One region of the Pantoea dispersa genome, then DNA from elsewhere that is predicted to be linked to it. Evidence: predicted binding sites of a transcription regulator. Region 1 holds the regulator's gene; each other region holds the start of a gene.
What was found. The regulator Fur, encoded in region 1, represses iron uptake genes when iron is present. The targets are predictions, from matches to a motif close to ATAATAATGAGAACNACTATCAA.
Positions count from the first base shown of each region.

Region 2: a site for Fur is predicted at 2,307-2,329, ahead of K7H94_RS16170 (isochorismate synthase). Genes of this name have one in related genera too.
Region 3: a site for Fur is predicted at 2,158-2,180, ahead of K7H94_RS03590 (TonB-dependent receptor domain-containing protein). Genes of this name have one in related genera too.

Region 1 covers NZ_CP082346.1:2,810,944-2,815,164, forward strand. Annotated here, with positions in the region: gene ybfF (esterase) at 1-192, shown strand, start outside; gene ybfE (LexA regulated protein) at 362-637, shown strand; gene fldA (flavodoxin FldA) at 775-1,305, shown strand; gene fur (ferric iron uptake transcriptional regulator) at 1,658-2,107, shown strand; gene K7H94_RS13145 (hypothetical protein) at 2,169-2,564, opposite strand; gene glnS (glutamine--tRNA ligase) at 2,801-4,221, opposite strand, start outside.
Region 2 covers NZ_CP082346.1:3,448,647-3,452,867, forward strand. Annotated here, with positions in the region: gene entS (enterobactin transporter EntS) at 1-1,220, shown strand, start outside; gene fepB (Fe2+-enterobactin ABC transporter substrate-binding protein) at 1,215-2,180, opposite strand; gene K7H94_RS16170 (isochorismate synthase) at 2,357-3,538, shown strand; gene K7H94_RS16175 ((2,3-dihydroxybenzoyl)adenylate synthase) at 3,549-4,221, shown strand, end outside.
Region 3 covers NZ_CP082346.1:763,029-767,249, reverse strand. Annotated here, with positions in the region: gene K7H94_RS03590 (TonB-dependent receptor domain-containing protein) at 1-1,912, opposite strand, end outside; gene K7H94_RS03585 (Rdx family protein) at 2,254-2,541, shown strand; gene K7H94_RS03580 (PadR family transcriptional regulator) at 2,547-3,086, opposite strand; gene K7H94_RS03575 (siderophore-interacting protein) at 3,172-3,945, opposite strand.

The DNA.
Region 1 (4,221 bases):
CCCGCGTGGCCTCATCCGGCGCTGTTTATTCGCGGCGGTGATTCACCCTATCTGGACAATCAGCACCGTGATGCGCTGCTGCGCCAGTTCCCGCAGGCGCAGGCGCACATTATCAGCGGTGCCGGCCACTGGGTGCATGCCGAAAAACCCGATGCCGTACTGCGCGCGGTGCGCCGCTTTTTTAACCTGTAAAAGCAAAAGCTTGCTACGGGCGGTTTAGGGTTGGCGTCGCGCCGGGCGCTGGAGTATGATGTCGCGCTAAAAATTTGCCGCGGATGCTTTTTTCGCCGCGGTCGGGCCGATAAATGTTTAAATCGCGCAGCGCCTTTCCGCCGTTCGCGCCCACGCAGTTTCACAAACCATGGCAAAAGAACAGACAGATCGTACCACGCTCGATCTCTTCGCAGACGAGCGGCGTCCCGGTCGCCCTAAAACCAGTCCGCTGTCGCGTGATGAGCAGCTGCGCATTAATAAGCGCAACCAGCTGAAGCGCGACCGGGTGCGCGGCCTGCGCCGCGTTGAGCTGAAAATGTCCAGCGAAGCGGTCGACGCGCTTAATACGCTGGCCGAGCAGCAGAACATCAGCCGCAGTGAACTGATTGAACAAATGCTGCTGGCGCAGCTCAAACTGGCGTAACGTGCGCAGACCGCACGCTGGAACACAAACTCAGCGCTTTACACATTCCGCGCTTTTCGCCGGTCTGCTATCATTCGCATAACTGTGTCGTCTTCTGACTTACTTTCACAATCAGGATTTAAGAGGTTACTCACTCCATGGCAATCGTAGGCATTTTCTTCGGCAGCGATACCGGCAACACTGAAAACATTGCAAAAATGATCCAGAAACAACTGGGTAAAGATGTCGCCGAAGTGCATGACATTGCTAAGAGCACCAAAGAAGATCTCGAAGCATTCGATATTCTGCTGCTGGGTATTCCGACCTGGTACTACGGTGAAGCCCAGTGCGACTGGGATGACTTCTTCCCGACGCTGGAAGAGATTGATTTCAACGGTAAGCTGGTAGCGCTGTTTGGCTGCGGCGATCAGGAAGATTATGCCGAGTACTTCTGTGACGCGATGGGCACCATTCGCGACATCATTGAGCCAAACGGCGCAGTGATTGTGGGCCACTGGCCAACCGAAGGTTACCACTTCGAAGCCTCTAAAGGTCTGGCAGACGACAAACACTTCCTCGGCCTCGCCATTGATGAAGATCGTCAGCCTGAACTGACTAACGAGCGCGTCGACAAATGGGTTAAGCAGATCTTTGATGAGCTGCAGCTGCAGGCGATCATCGAAGCCTGATGCTTTCCTGTCCGATGTGGGCGCTGGCTCACATCGGGCAATGGAATTACCTATAAAAATAATAGCTACGGTTTTTTAACTTTTTCCCTCAATTCTGTAGAATACCCGCAACGGTCATCTGCTTATTCCTCGGGCATCAGACTGAGACTGCGCGAAAAGGAACATCGATCTGCACGATCCCGCTGAGGCTCACGACATTTCTCCTTACAGCATCCGGGGAATTGTCCGCCGCAGCCGGTTTTCATTTCGCAGGCTGAGCTCTATAATGAGACGCAAATGAGAATGCGCGTTGACCACACATTCAAGGCCTTTGCGCCGTAAGTGACTAGCAAAGTAACAGGACAATATCCGCATGACTGACAACAACTCCGCATTGAAAAAGGCTGGCCTGAAAGTCACGCTGCCCAGACTGAAGATTCTGGAAGTGCTTCAGGGACCCGGACCCGAGTCCCATCATGTCAGTGCGGAAGATTTGTACAAACGCCTGATCGACATGGGCGAAGAGATTGGTCTGGCGACGGTATACCGTGTTCTGAACCAGTTTGACGACGCCGGCATCGTGACGCGTCATAACTTCGAAGGCGGGAAATCCGTGTTCGAACTGACCCAGCAGCATCACCACGATCACCTGATTTGCCTCGACTGCGGCAAAGTGATCGAGTTTAGCGATGAATCTATCGAAACGCGTCAGCGTGAGATTGCAACACGCCACGGTATCAAACTCAGCAACCACAGCCTGTATCTGTACGGCCACTGTGCGCTGGGAGACTGCCGCGAAGACGAGACGCTCCACGATCAGTAATTGAATATGCTATGCAGTATAAAAAAACCGGTGCCAGGCACCGGTTTTTTTATGGCTGTGTTCAGGCGACCAGCGTTTCCTGCAAATAGCGCCAGCGCGGAACCGACGTGCTGCAGTCCAGCACCGCCAGCGAAATGCGGGTCTGGTTGTTGCCGTTGAGCATTTGCAGTTCGTGATACTGAATGGTCACTTCCTGCTGCTGCTGGGAAATGATGGCATGCTCACTGGTGGCGATTCGCATCCCTTCCCGCTGCCCGTGCAGTTTGCGAAACAGGGTTTCAGTGTCATTGAGATCGAGCTGTTTGCCTTGCGGCGTCACCATTTTGAAGTCGGGATGAAAGTGCGACAGCAGCAGATCCATACTGTCATCGCTGCCTTCGGTCTGATTAAAAATACGTTCGATAAGCTGATGTAAAACCACCACGCTATGTTTGGCTTCCAGAGCGAGACTTGTCATTTTTCTTCCTTCGCTAACCCGCACAGCAACATTTAAGAGCGCATAGCCTACCTGAAAATAACGATTTCACACGGGTAAATTAGTTAATTTTATTAAAGTCAGATTAGTCGTAATCGCGCGTAATTACTGTTTTTTGTCTGGTTCAGCATAATCGATTCCCGTTTGCAGATAACGGGCAATAAAAAAGGGCGATTGCTCGCCCTTTGCTGATCATATCGTGCTATCAAGCAGTAAAATTATTCGCCGATTTTTGCCCAGGTATCACGCAGACCCACAGTGCGGTTGAACACCAGTTTCGACGGCTGCGAGTACACGCTGTCAGCGCAGAAGTAACCTTCGCGCTCAAACTGATACGGCGCCAGCGCGCTGGCGGCACGCAGACCCGGCTCAACGAAGCCCTGTTTGATCTCCAGCGAGTTCGGGTTAATGGTGGTGAGGAAATCCTCGGCCGCGCCCGGGTTTGGCACGCTGAACAGACGATCGTACAGGCGGAATTCGGCAGGCAGCGCGTGAATCGCCGACACCCAATGGATAACGCCTTTCACCTTGCGGCCATCGGCCGGATCTTTGCTCAGGGTGTCGACATCGCAGGTAGCGTAGATGCAGGTGATGTTGCCGGCTTCATCTTTCGCCACGCGCTCGGCACGAATGACATAAGCGTTGCGCAGACGAACTTCTTTACCCAGCACCAGACGTTTGTACTGCTTGTTGGCCTCTTCACGGAAGTCGGCGCGATCGATCCACACCTCACGGCTGAACGGCACCTCACGCGTGCCCATCTCCGGCTTGTTCGGATGGTTCGGCATGCTGATGATTTCTTCATGCCCGGCCGGCAGGTTCTCGATCACCACTTTCAGCGGATCCAGCACCGCCATGGCGCGCGGCGCGTTCTCGTTGAGGTCGTCACGAATGCACGACTCCAGCGACGCCATCTCAACAATGTTGTCCTGCTTGGTCACACCGATACGGCGACAGAATTCGCGGATTGACGCCGCGCTATAGCCACGGCGGCGCAGACCGGATACGGTCAGCATGCGCGGATCGTCCCAGCCTTCAACAATCTTCTCGCTCACCAGCTGTGTCAGCTTACGCTTCGACATCACCGCATATTCCAGATTCAGGCGCGAAAACTCGTACTGACGCGGATGCACCGGAATAGTGATGTTATCCAGCACCCAGTCGTAGAGACGACGGTTGTCCTGGAACTCCAGCGTACACAGGGAATGGGTGATGCCTTCCAGCGCATCGGAGATGCAGTGGGTAAAGTCGTACATCGGATAGATGCACCACTTGTTGCCAGTCTGGTGGTGTTCGGCAAATTTAATGCGGTACAGCACCGGATCGCGCATCACAATAAAGCTGGATGCCATGTCGATTTTGGCACGCAGACAGGCTTTGCCCTCTTCGAAGCCGCCATCACGCATCTTCTGGAACAGCGCCAGGTTCTCTTCCACGCTGCGATCGCGATACGGGCTGTTTTTGCCCGGCGCGGTTAGCGTGCCGCGGTATTCACGGATCTGCTCTGGCGACAGCTCGTCAACGTAGGCCAGGCCTTTGTTGATCAGCTCAACCGCGTAGTTGAACAGTTGGTCAAAGTAGTCAGAGGAGTAACGAATGTTGCCGCTCCACTCAAAGCCCAGCCATTGCACATCATTCT
Region 2 (4,221 bases), 640 kb from region 1:
CACTGCTGAAAACCCACGCGGCGTTTCGCGCGGTGTTTATTGCGCGTTTTATCTCGATTGTGGCGCTCGGCATGCTGGCCGTTGCCGTGCCGGTGCAGATTCAGCAGATGACCCATTCACCGCTGCTGGTGGGCCTCGCCGTCACGCTGTCCGCTGCCGGCATGTTTACTGGCCTGCTGACCGGCGGCGTGCTGGCCGATCGCTATGAGCGTAAGACGTTGATCCTGCTTGCCCGCACCACCTGCGGACTGGGCTTTGTCGCGCTGGCGATAAATGCCGCGCTGCCCGCGCCTTCGCTGCTGGCGGTCTATCTGCTGGGCTTGTGGGACGGCTTTTTTGGTGCGATTGGCGTCACGGCGCTGCTGGCCGCTACGCCAGCGCTGGTGGGACGCGAAAACATCATGCAGGCCGGTGCCATTACCATGCTGACGGTGCGCTTCGGCTCGATTTTATCGCCGGCAATTGCTGGTGTGGTGATCGCGCACGGCGGCGTGCTGTGGAATTATGGACTGACCGCCTTCGGCACGCTGCTGACGGTGCTAACGCTGCTGAAGCTGCCTGCGCTGCCACCGCCTCCGCAGCCGCGCGAGCATCCGCTGCGGGCGCTGGCAACCGGCGTGCAGTTCCTGTTTGCCAGCCCGCTGGTCGGCATGGTGGCGCTGACCGGTGCGCTGGTGACGCTGGCCAGCGCCATCCGCGTGCTGTACCCGGCGCTGGCACCGCACTGGTCAGTCAGCGCCGACCAGCTCGGTATGCTGTACGCTGCCGTGCCGCTCGGTGCCGCCGTGGGTGCATTTACCAGCGGCAGGCTGAAACAGGCAGCGCGCCCGGGCCGGCTGGTGCTGGGCAGCGCCGTGGCCGGTTTCGTCGCCCTGGGCCTGTTCAGCCTGATGCCGACGCTGTGGCTGGCGCTGCTGTGTCTGGCGGGCTTCGGCTATTTCAGCGCCATCAACAGCCTGGTGCAGTACGCGATGATTCAGCTGCTGACGCCGGATCATCTGCTGGGCCGCATCAACAGCCTGTGGACGGCGCAGAACGTGTGCGGCGATGCCCTCGGCGCCGCGCTGATTGGTGCCCTCGGTTCGTGGCTGCTGCCGGCGCAGGCTGCCGCGGCGTTTGGCTGTGCCGCGACACTGCTTGGCGTCATGATGTGGCTGATGATGAAAGGATTGCGGCGCTATCAGGCGCCCGCGCCGGTGCTGGCGCAGCAAACATCATGATTTGACGAACAGCTGATGCAGACGCGTCAGCAGATTGCTGGCGCTGTAGTAATCCAGGCGGAAGGTGTCGATACCCAGCGCATAGACCTGCTTATCGCGCACCGCCGCGTTTTGTGCCAGGAACGGGTTGCTCAGCACTGACTGCGCAGTTTTGTCATCGCCGGCAAACAGCAGGAAGCTGTGACCGGTCAGGCTGGCGGCGAGATTCTCGCCCGAGAGCTGAATAATGTCTTTGCGCTGGCCCATGCTGTGCCCCTGTTGCGTGCCGGCCGGCGGCTGCGCCAGGGTAAAACCGAGCTGCTGCAGCAGTTTGCCCTGCGCCGATGCGGCGGTCCATAGATTCACTGCCCGGCCATCACCGTTCCATACCATCGCGGAGACCGGCTGCGGCGGCAGCGTAATGGCCTGCTTCAGCGCCGCTTCGCGATCGTCGAACTCTTTTACGCGCTGCGCCGCCTGTGCTTCATGGCCGGTGGCCTGCCCCAGCAGCGTAACCACATCCTGCCAGCTCTTATCGTCGTAGTTGACCACCAGCGTGAGGGCAATGGCGGACAGCTGACTGACCAGCTTCAGGGCGGAGTCATTACCGGTGGCGCTGACGATGATCAGATCCGGGGCTTGCGCCGCAATCGCCTCGGCGCTCGGCTCACCAATGTACAGCCGCTTAACGTGGCGCTGTTTTGCCACCTCGCCCCACTGACGGAAGAAGCCCTGATCGTCGGCCAGGCGGCTTTTCGGTGCGGTCGCGCCTGAGGCGATGACCGGCGCGTCAATCGCCAGCAGCGAGCCGGTCAGCGTGACGCTGGTGGAGACAATACGCTGTGGTGCCTGGTGAAGCGTTACCGTTCCGGTCGCGCCCTGTACGCTGCGCGGCCAGCCCTGGTCGGCCCGCGCTGTCCCTGACAGCGACTGGAAAATGAACAACAGGACAGCCATGCCCCATAAACCGCATTTATTCATAAGTTTTGATCCACCTTTTAGCTTAATGCCTTGCCCGGCGTCAGCCGCCGCTTACGTCTGACAGCACGGTAAATCCCGCGAATGGATTGACTCTTTGCCCCTTTCGACGTAGGTTACAGAGCCATAATAAAAATGATAATCATTCTTAATAATCTTATCATTTATAGGTGAAAATTATGGTGGAAAGCTCCACGTTTGAAAATGCCTGGCTGAAGGATTTTTCCGCGCTGTGCCGCGGTTTCCTTTTCACCTCGCCATGGCGCAGCCTGGCCACCCAGGGCTGCTATACCACGATCAACACGCCGGTGGGCGATGCCGCGCTGCTGCAGGGCGACTTTCAACAGCAGCTGCGCCAGCACTTTGCCGCGGCGAAAAAGCAGGGGATCGCCAATCCGCTGCTGGTGGGCGCGATTCCGTTTGACGTCAGCCAGCCAGCGTCCCTGTTCATACCCGAATCCTGGCAGAGCTTTAATCGCGCCGACCTGCAACAGGCGTTACCGGCGCAGCAGAGCGATCTGCCGGCAGTGCGGCGGCGGACGGCAGTACCGGATCACGCGGTGTTTACCCGCATGGTGGCCGACGCCGTTGCCACCATCCAGCGCGGCGATCCGGACAAAGTGGTGCTGTCGCGCCTGATGGATATCGTCACCGAGCAGCCGGTCGATACCGCCGCGCTGATGCAGCGCGTGATCGCGCAAAATCCCAATAGCTACCATTTCCATCTGCCGCTGGCGGAAGGAGGCGCGCTGGTGGGCGCCAGCCCGGAACTGATGCTGCGCAAACAGGGGCGCGATTTCTCCTCCTGCCCGCTGGCCGGCTCGGCGCGCCGCCATCATGACGACGCCAGCGCCGATCGCGTGGCAGGTAACACCCTGATGGCGTCAGCCAAAGACCGCCACGAACATCAGCTGGTGACCGACGCGATGCGCAGCACGCTGCAGCCGCGTAGCCGACTACTGTCAGTGCCTACCGTGCCGTCGCTGATCACCACCGCCACGCTGTGGCATCTGGCGACGCAAATCGATGGCGAAGTGCAGGATGAGCGCGAAAACGCGCTGTCGCTGGCGGCGCTGCTGCACCCAACCCCGGCCCTGAGCGGCTTCCCGCACGCCCGCGCGCAGCAGCTGATTCAGCAGCTCGAACCCTTTGATCGCCAGCTGTTTGGCGGCATCGTCGGCTGGTGCGACAGCGAAGGCAACGGCGAATGGGTGGTGACCATTCGCTGCGGAACGGTAAACGGCACGCGCGTGCGGCTGTTTGCCGGCGCTGGCATCGTCGCCGACTCGCAACCGGAATCAGAATGGCGTGAAACGGGTGTGAAGCTGGACACCATGTTGCGCGCTTTTGGACTGCAATAAAGGAACAAGCATGAGCATTCCCTTCAGCCGCTGGCCGGCACATCTGGCCGCGCGCTATCGCGAGAAAGGCTACTGGATCGACGTGCCGCTGACCGACATCATCGACCGCCATCGCGAAAACGACGCTATCGCCGTGATCGACGGCCCTGTGCAGCTCAGCTACCGCCAGCTGGCGCAGCGCAGTGATAATCTGGCGGCGGCGCTGCAGCGGCGCGGTTTACAGCGCGGTGACACGGCGCTGGTGCAGCTCGGCAACGTGGCGGACTTTTACGTTACGCTGTTTGCGCTGTTTAAGCTGGGCGTGGTCCCGGTGTACGCACTGTTCAGCCATCAGCGCACTGAACTGCAGGCCTATGCGCAGCAGATTGCACCGAAACTGCTGATCGCCGATCGCCAGCACGCGCTGTTTGCCAGCGACGACTTCATCGCCACGCTGTGCGAGGCGCAACCCACGCTGCAGCAGGTGATCCTGCGTAACGACGCGCAGGCGGAAAATACGCTGGCGTCGCTGCAGGATGAAGCGGCTGGCGATTTTGTCGCGACACCGACGGCCGCCGATGAAGTGGCGTTTTTCCAGCTCTCCGGCGGCAGCACCGGGACGCCGAAGCTGATTCCGCGCACCCACAACGACTACTACTACAGCATCCGCGCCAGCGACGAGATTTGCCACATCAACGCCGACA
Region 3 (4,221 bases), 2.0 Mb from region 1:
CGAACGTGCTGCTCAGGCCATCCACGGTCGGGAACCAGCTGCCGTAGTTGACGCGGGTGCTGATCTCCGCCCCATAAATGTAGGCTTTGTCGCGGTTCTCAGCCTGATAACTGGTGTAGATGTTGGCCGGAACATTGACGAACATCGCTGGATTGGTGGCGCGGCGATAGCGGGTGTAGGCAATAAAGTTTTTGTAGGTGTTGTAGAACACCGAGGTATTGAGGGTGATGCCGTCGGTCGGCTGTCCTTTCAGACCCCACTCAAAATTGTTGCTGGTCTCGGTTTTCAGATCGGCATTACCAATCAGCGCATACTGCGCGCTGCCGGCGTAGCTTGAACCAAGGTTCCACGAGCCGTACAGCTGGCTGGTGGTCGGGAACTCCACGCCGCGCTTATATTGCAGCCAGGTGGTGAGCGCCGGATTGATATCGTACTGGAAGGTCAGTGACGGCAGCACTTCGGTGTCTGAATTGGTCTTGCCGTACAGTTTTTCCACCTGCTCTTCAGTCAGCACCGTGCTGCCGTTGGTCAGATCGCCGAGGTTCTTCGGTTTGGTGCTTTGATGAATAACGCGCACGCCGGGAATCACCGCGAAATTGTGGCTATCGAGATCGAAATTGATTTTATCCTGCAGATAACCGGCCACGGTCCAGGAACGGCTGTCCGACTGTGGCTGGGTGATGGTGCCGAAGGTGCCCGGGTTCGGCTCCTGGCGGAACGGACGCTCGCTGTTCTCCACACGCGCGTTGACGCCGCCGCTCAGCTCGTGGCGGCCGAGGGTTTTGCTGGCGCGCGTGTCAAACCCTAAGGTATCGACGTTGTAGTCAGAGTAGACGAAGCCGTACTGACTGGCGCTGGTCGGTAACCAGGTGGTGTCGTGCGCCTCGGTTTGCTGCCAGTAAATTCGCGTGGTCAGCGTATCGATCATCTCGTTGTACGGCGTCCACTCGTCGGCAAGGTTAATGCCCCAGCGGCGCGAATCGCTCTGCTGTTGCGCAGTGCCCCAAATAGTGTTGCCGCTGCTGCTGTCCCAGGTATCGTAGTGGGTGTGATTGGTTTTGTGGTAGTAGTCGAAGGTGGCGCTCAGCTTGTGCTGATCGTTTGGCTGCCAGATGCCCGACGTCATAAAGGCATCCGAGTGCCAGTTGGCCGGGTAGGCGTCTTTTACGCCACTGTTGTTGCGCGTCTGCTGGCCGTCGCGGCGGCTGTAGACAAACAGGCCGCGCAGTTCATCATCCCCTGCCGCCGCGGTGATGCCGTTGTGCCAGCTGCGGTCTGCCGAACTGTAGTCGCTCTGATAACCGAAATAGTGGGTTTTATCGCTGCTGAGATAGTCGTCCGGCGACTTGTTATGAAACGATACGTTACCGCCGATTGCGGTGTTAGGTTGTTCCACCGATGTAGCGCCCTTCTCAATTTCGACGCTGCCAAACATATACGGGTCGATGTAGTCGCGACCGATACCGAAGGTATTGTTACCGGCGCGACTGACGTACGGACGACCGGTGGCGTCCGGTACCGGAATGCCATCAATATCCAGACCGACACGATTACTTTCCAGACCGCGAATGTTGTAGCCGGTGTAGCCTGCACGGTCAAAGCCGCTTTTACCGGCTGACGAACCGCCCGCCGCACCAGTGGCGCTGACCAGCGGCTCATAACGCATGATCGAACCGAAGTCATTGGCGCCGCGTTTTTGCAGATCGCTGGCGGTGAGTGTGGTTTTGCTGCCGGCCTGCTGCTTAGGTGCGGTAACGGTCATTACCGGTTCATTGCTGCTGTTGTTCTCTGCGGAACGCGCCAGCGTACTGCTGTCGCTGGCGGCATAGCTGCAGGCTGCGTGAATGGCTGAAGCAAGAACAGCGACTTTACACAGACGCTGCTGAACAGTTCCCTGAAGGTTGAAAGACATGCGCGAAATACCTGGTTAATTGTTAGTATTCGCTCACTTATTTGCTGCCAGAAAACCACGGCTTTATGCTAAAAACCGTGAAACAGCGCGTCACGCTGGCCAGATAATGTTATCGATCCCGGCACCTGTGGCACAGTGTCATGCGCGCTTCAGTGCACAGCTGCCGTGTAAAACTGGCCGCGGTGCCGCAGGGATGCCTGTGGGATTTATAGAGAGTAAATGATGGCGAAAACAATTTAATGCAATTGCTAATCATTATCAATATCATTTGCATCAGGATGTATCTTTGTGCGCACAATTTGTTAACCCATGATTAATCAGGCACTAACAGGAGGGATAGGATGGCAGATAAACCGGCAGTAACCATTCACTACTGTACCCAATGTAACTGGCTGCTGCGTTCGGCGTGGATGGCGCAGGAGCTGCTGCATACCTTTGCCGGCGATCTCAGCGCGGTCACGCTCCAGCCCGGCAGCGGCGGCGTGTTCGAGATCAGCATTGATGGTCAGGTAATTTGGGAACGCAAACAGGAAGGCGGCTTTCCCGATGCGGCAGCACTGAAGCAGCGGGTGCGCGATGTCTGCTGGCCGGATCGCGAACTGGGGCACGTGGACAAGAAGAAACCGTAACGCGCTTAGCTGTTGGCGATCTTCTCTGCCGCGTCCTGCAGCGCCGCCACGACAATCTCCACCGTGGCCGGTGAAATCTGCTCCTGCGACAGCCGGTGATTGAGCGTATAGCGAAGCGTATGGATCGCCTGCTCTACCTGCGGAATGCTGCGGTTGTTGACCAGGATCGCCAGCGAAGTGAGCCGCCCGATAATCACCGCCACGTTTTCGCCATTTTCCGCCAGCAGCGCGCGGCCCGCATCGTTGAGCGCGTAGGCTTTGCGCGTGGCCTGGGCATCCACCACGCGAATGGCGTCCATCTCTTCCAGCAGCGTCAGGTTGGGATAAATAATGCCGGGGCTGGGGGAATATTCGCCTTTCGACAACTCTTCCACCGATTTGATCAGCTCATAACCGTGCGCCGCGCCGCTGGCCAGAAAGTGCAGCATCAGCAGGCGAATATCACTGGCATCCAGCATCCTTTCGCGCCGCTTTCTGCGTGCGCCGGCACAGCTGGCACGCTGTGCCGCATCGGCGTGCTCTGGAACATCCCGCTGCTGTTTCATCGCCTTCCCGGGGTCAGTTGAGGGAGGTTGATAGTAGTCTGGTGCCTGGTAAAATTCAACACAGGCGGCAGCGGGCGGGCGCCGGTTATTTCCGATGCCAGTAAGCGACGGCGCGCACCAGGTCGCTGTGCGCCGCGCGCTGCTGAGTAAAGTAATCGCTCAGCTGTTTCACCGCAGCGCCTTCGCCGGTCAGCCAGATGAAGTAGTCATCAGCAGGCAGCACAATCGGGTCCAGCAGCGGCGTCAGCGCCTCAGCCTGCATCTTGCCGCTGCCGAGCCAGCTCACCGTGACATCCGGCAGGTCGCCAAGATACGCGCGGCCGACTGGCTCATCAACACAGGCCAGCAGATGAATCTGCTGTGCCTGCATTTCCTGATAGCGGCGCTTAAACGCCGGCAGACCGGTCTCATCACACACATAAATCTGACAGGCATAATCCACCGGCACGACGCATGAGCCGCGGGGGCCGCCCATCGCAATGCGATCGCCCGGCTGAGCGGCACTCGCCCAGCTGCTGGCGACGCCGCCGTCGTGGATGTAAAAATCCAGCGTCAGCGAATCGCTGCCGTTAAAGGCCAGCGGCGTATAGTCGCGCGCCGCCGGACGCACGCCGTCAGGCCAGACGATGCCTTCGTCGGTCATGTGTGGCAGCGCCAGCGCACCGCCCGGCGTATCCGGGAAAAACACTTTGATGTGGTCGTCAAAAGAGGGCGAGTGAAAACCCGCCAGATCGCTGCCGCTAAAGACGATGCGCCAGAAGGCATCGGCCACCCGCGTTTTGCTGGCGACGGTGATGTGACGGAAGCGTAATTCATTGCGCACGCGTTGTGGAGCGCGGTGGTGAGTCGGGTTTGGCAACGTTTCTCTCCCTGCAGCGACGGTCCCGCGCTACTGCGCTACCGCACACCGCTGATGGTGCATGTTATCGAAAATCATTCTCATTAAACGCCTTGCAAGATACCTATGATATATTTTCGGCGCAATGCCGAAAAATGCTATTGGCAAAACGGAACCGGTTTTTGCAAGGTGAGGACGCGTTTTTTGGCGGGGATTTTCACGGCTTGAGGTCGCCATAAATGGCGCCCCTACAGCGTGTCCGCGTATTTTTGAAAGGTAACGGCTGTCGGGGATGTG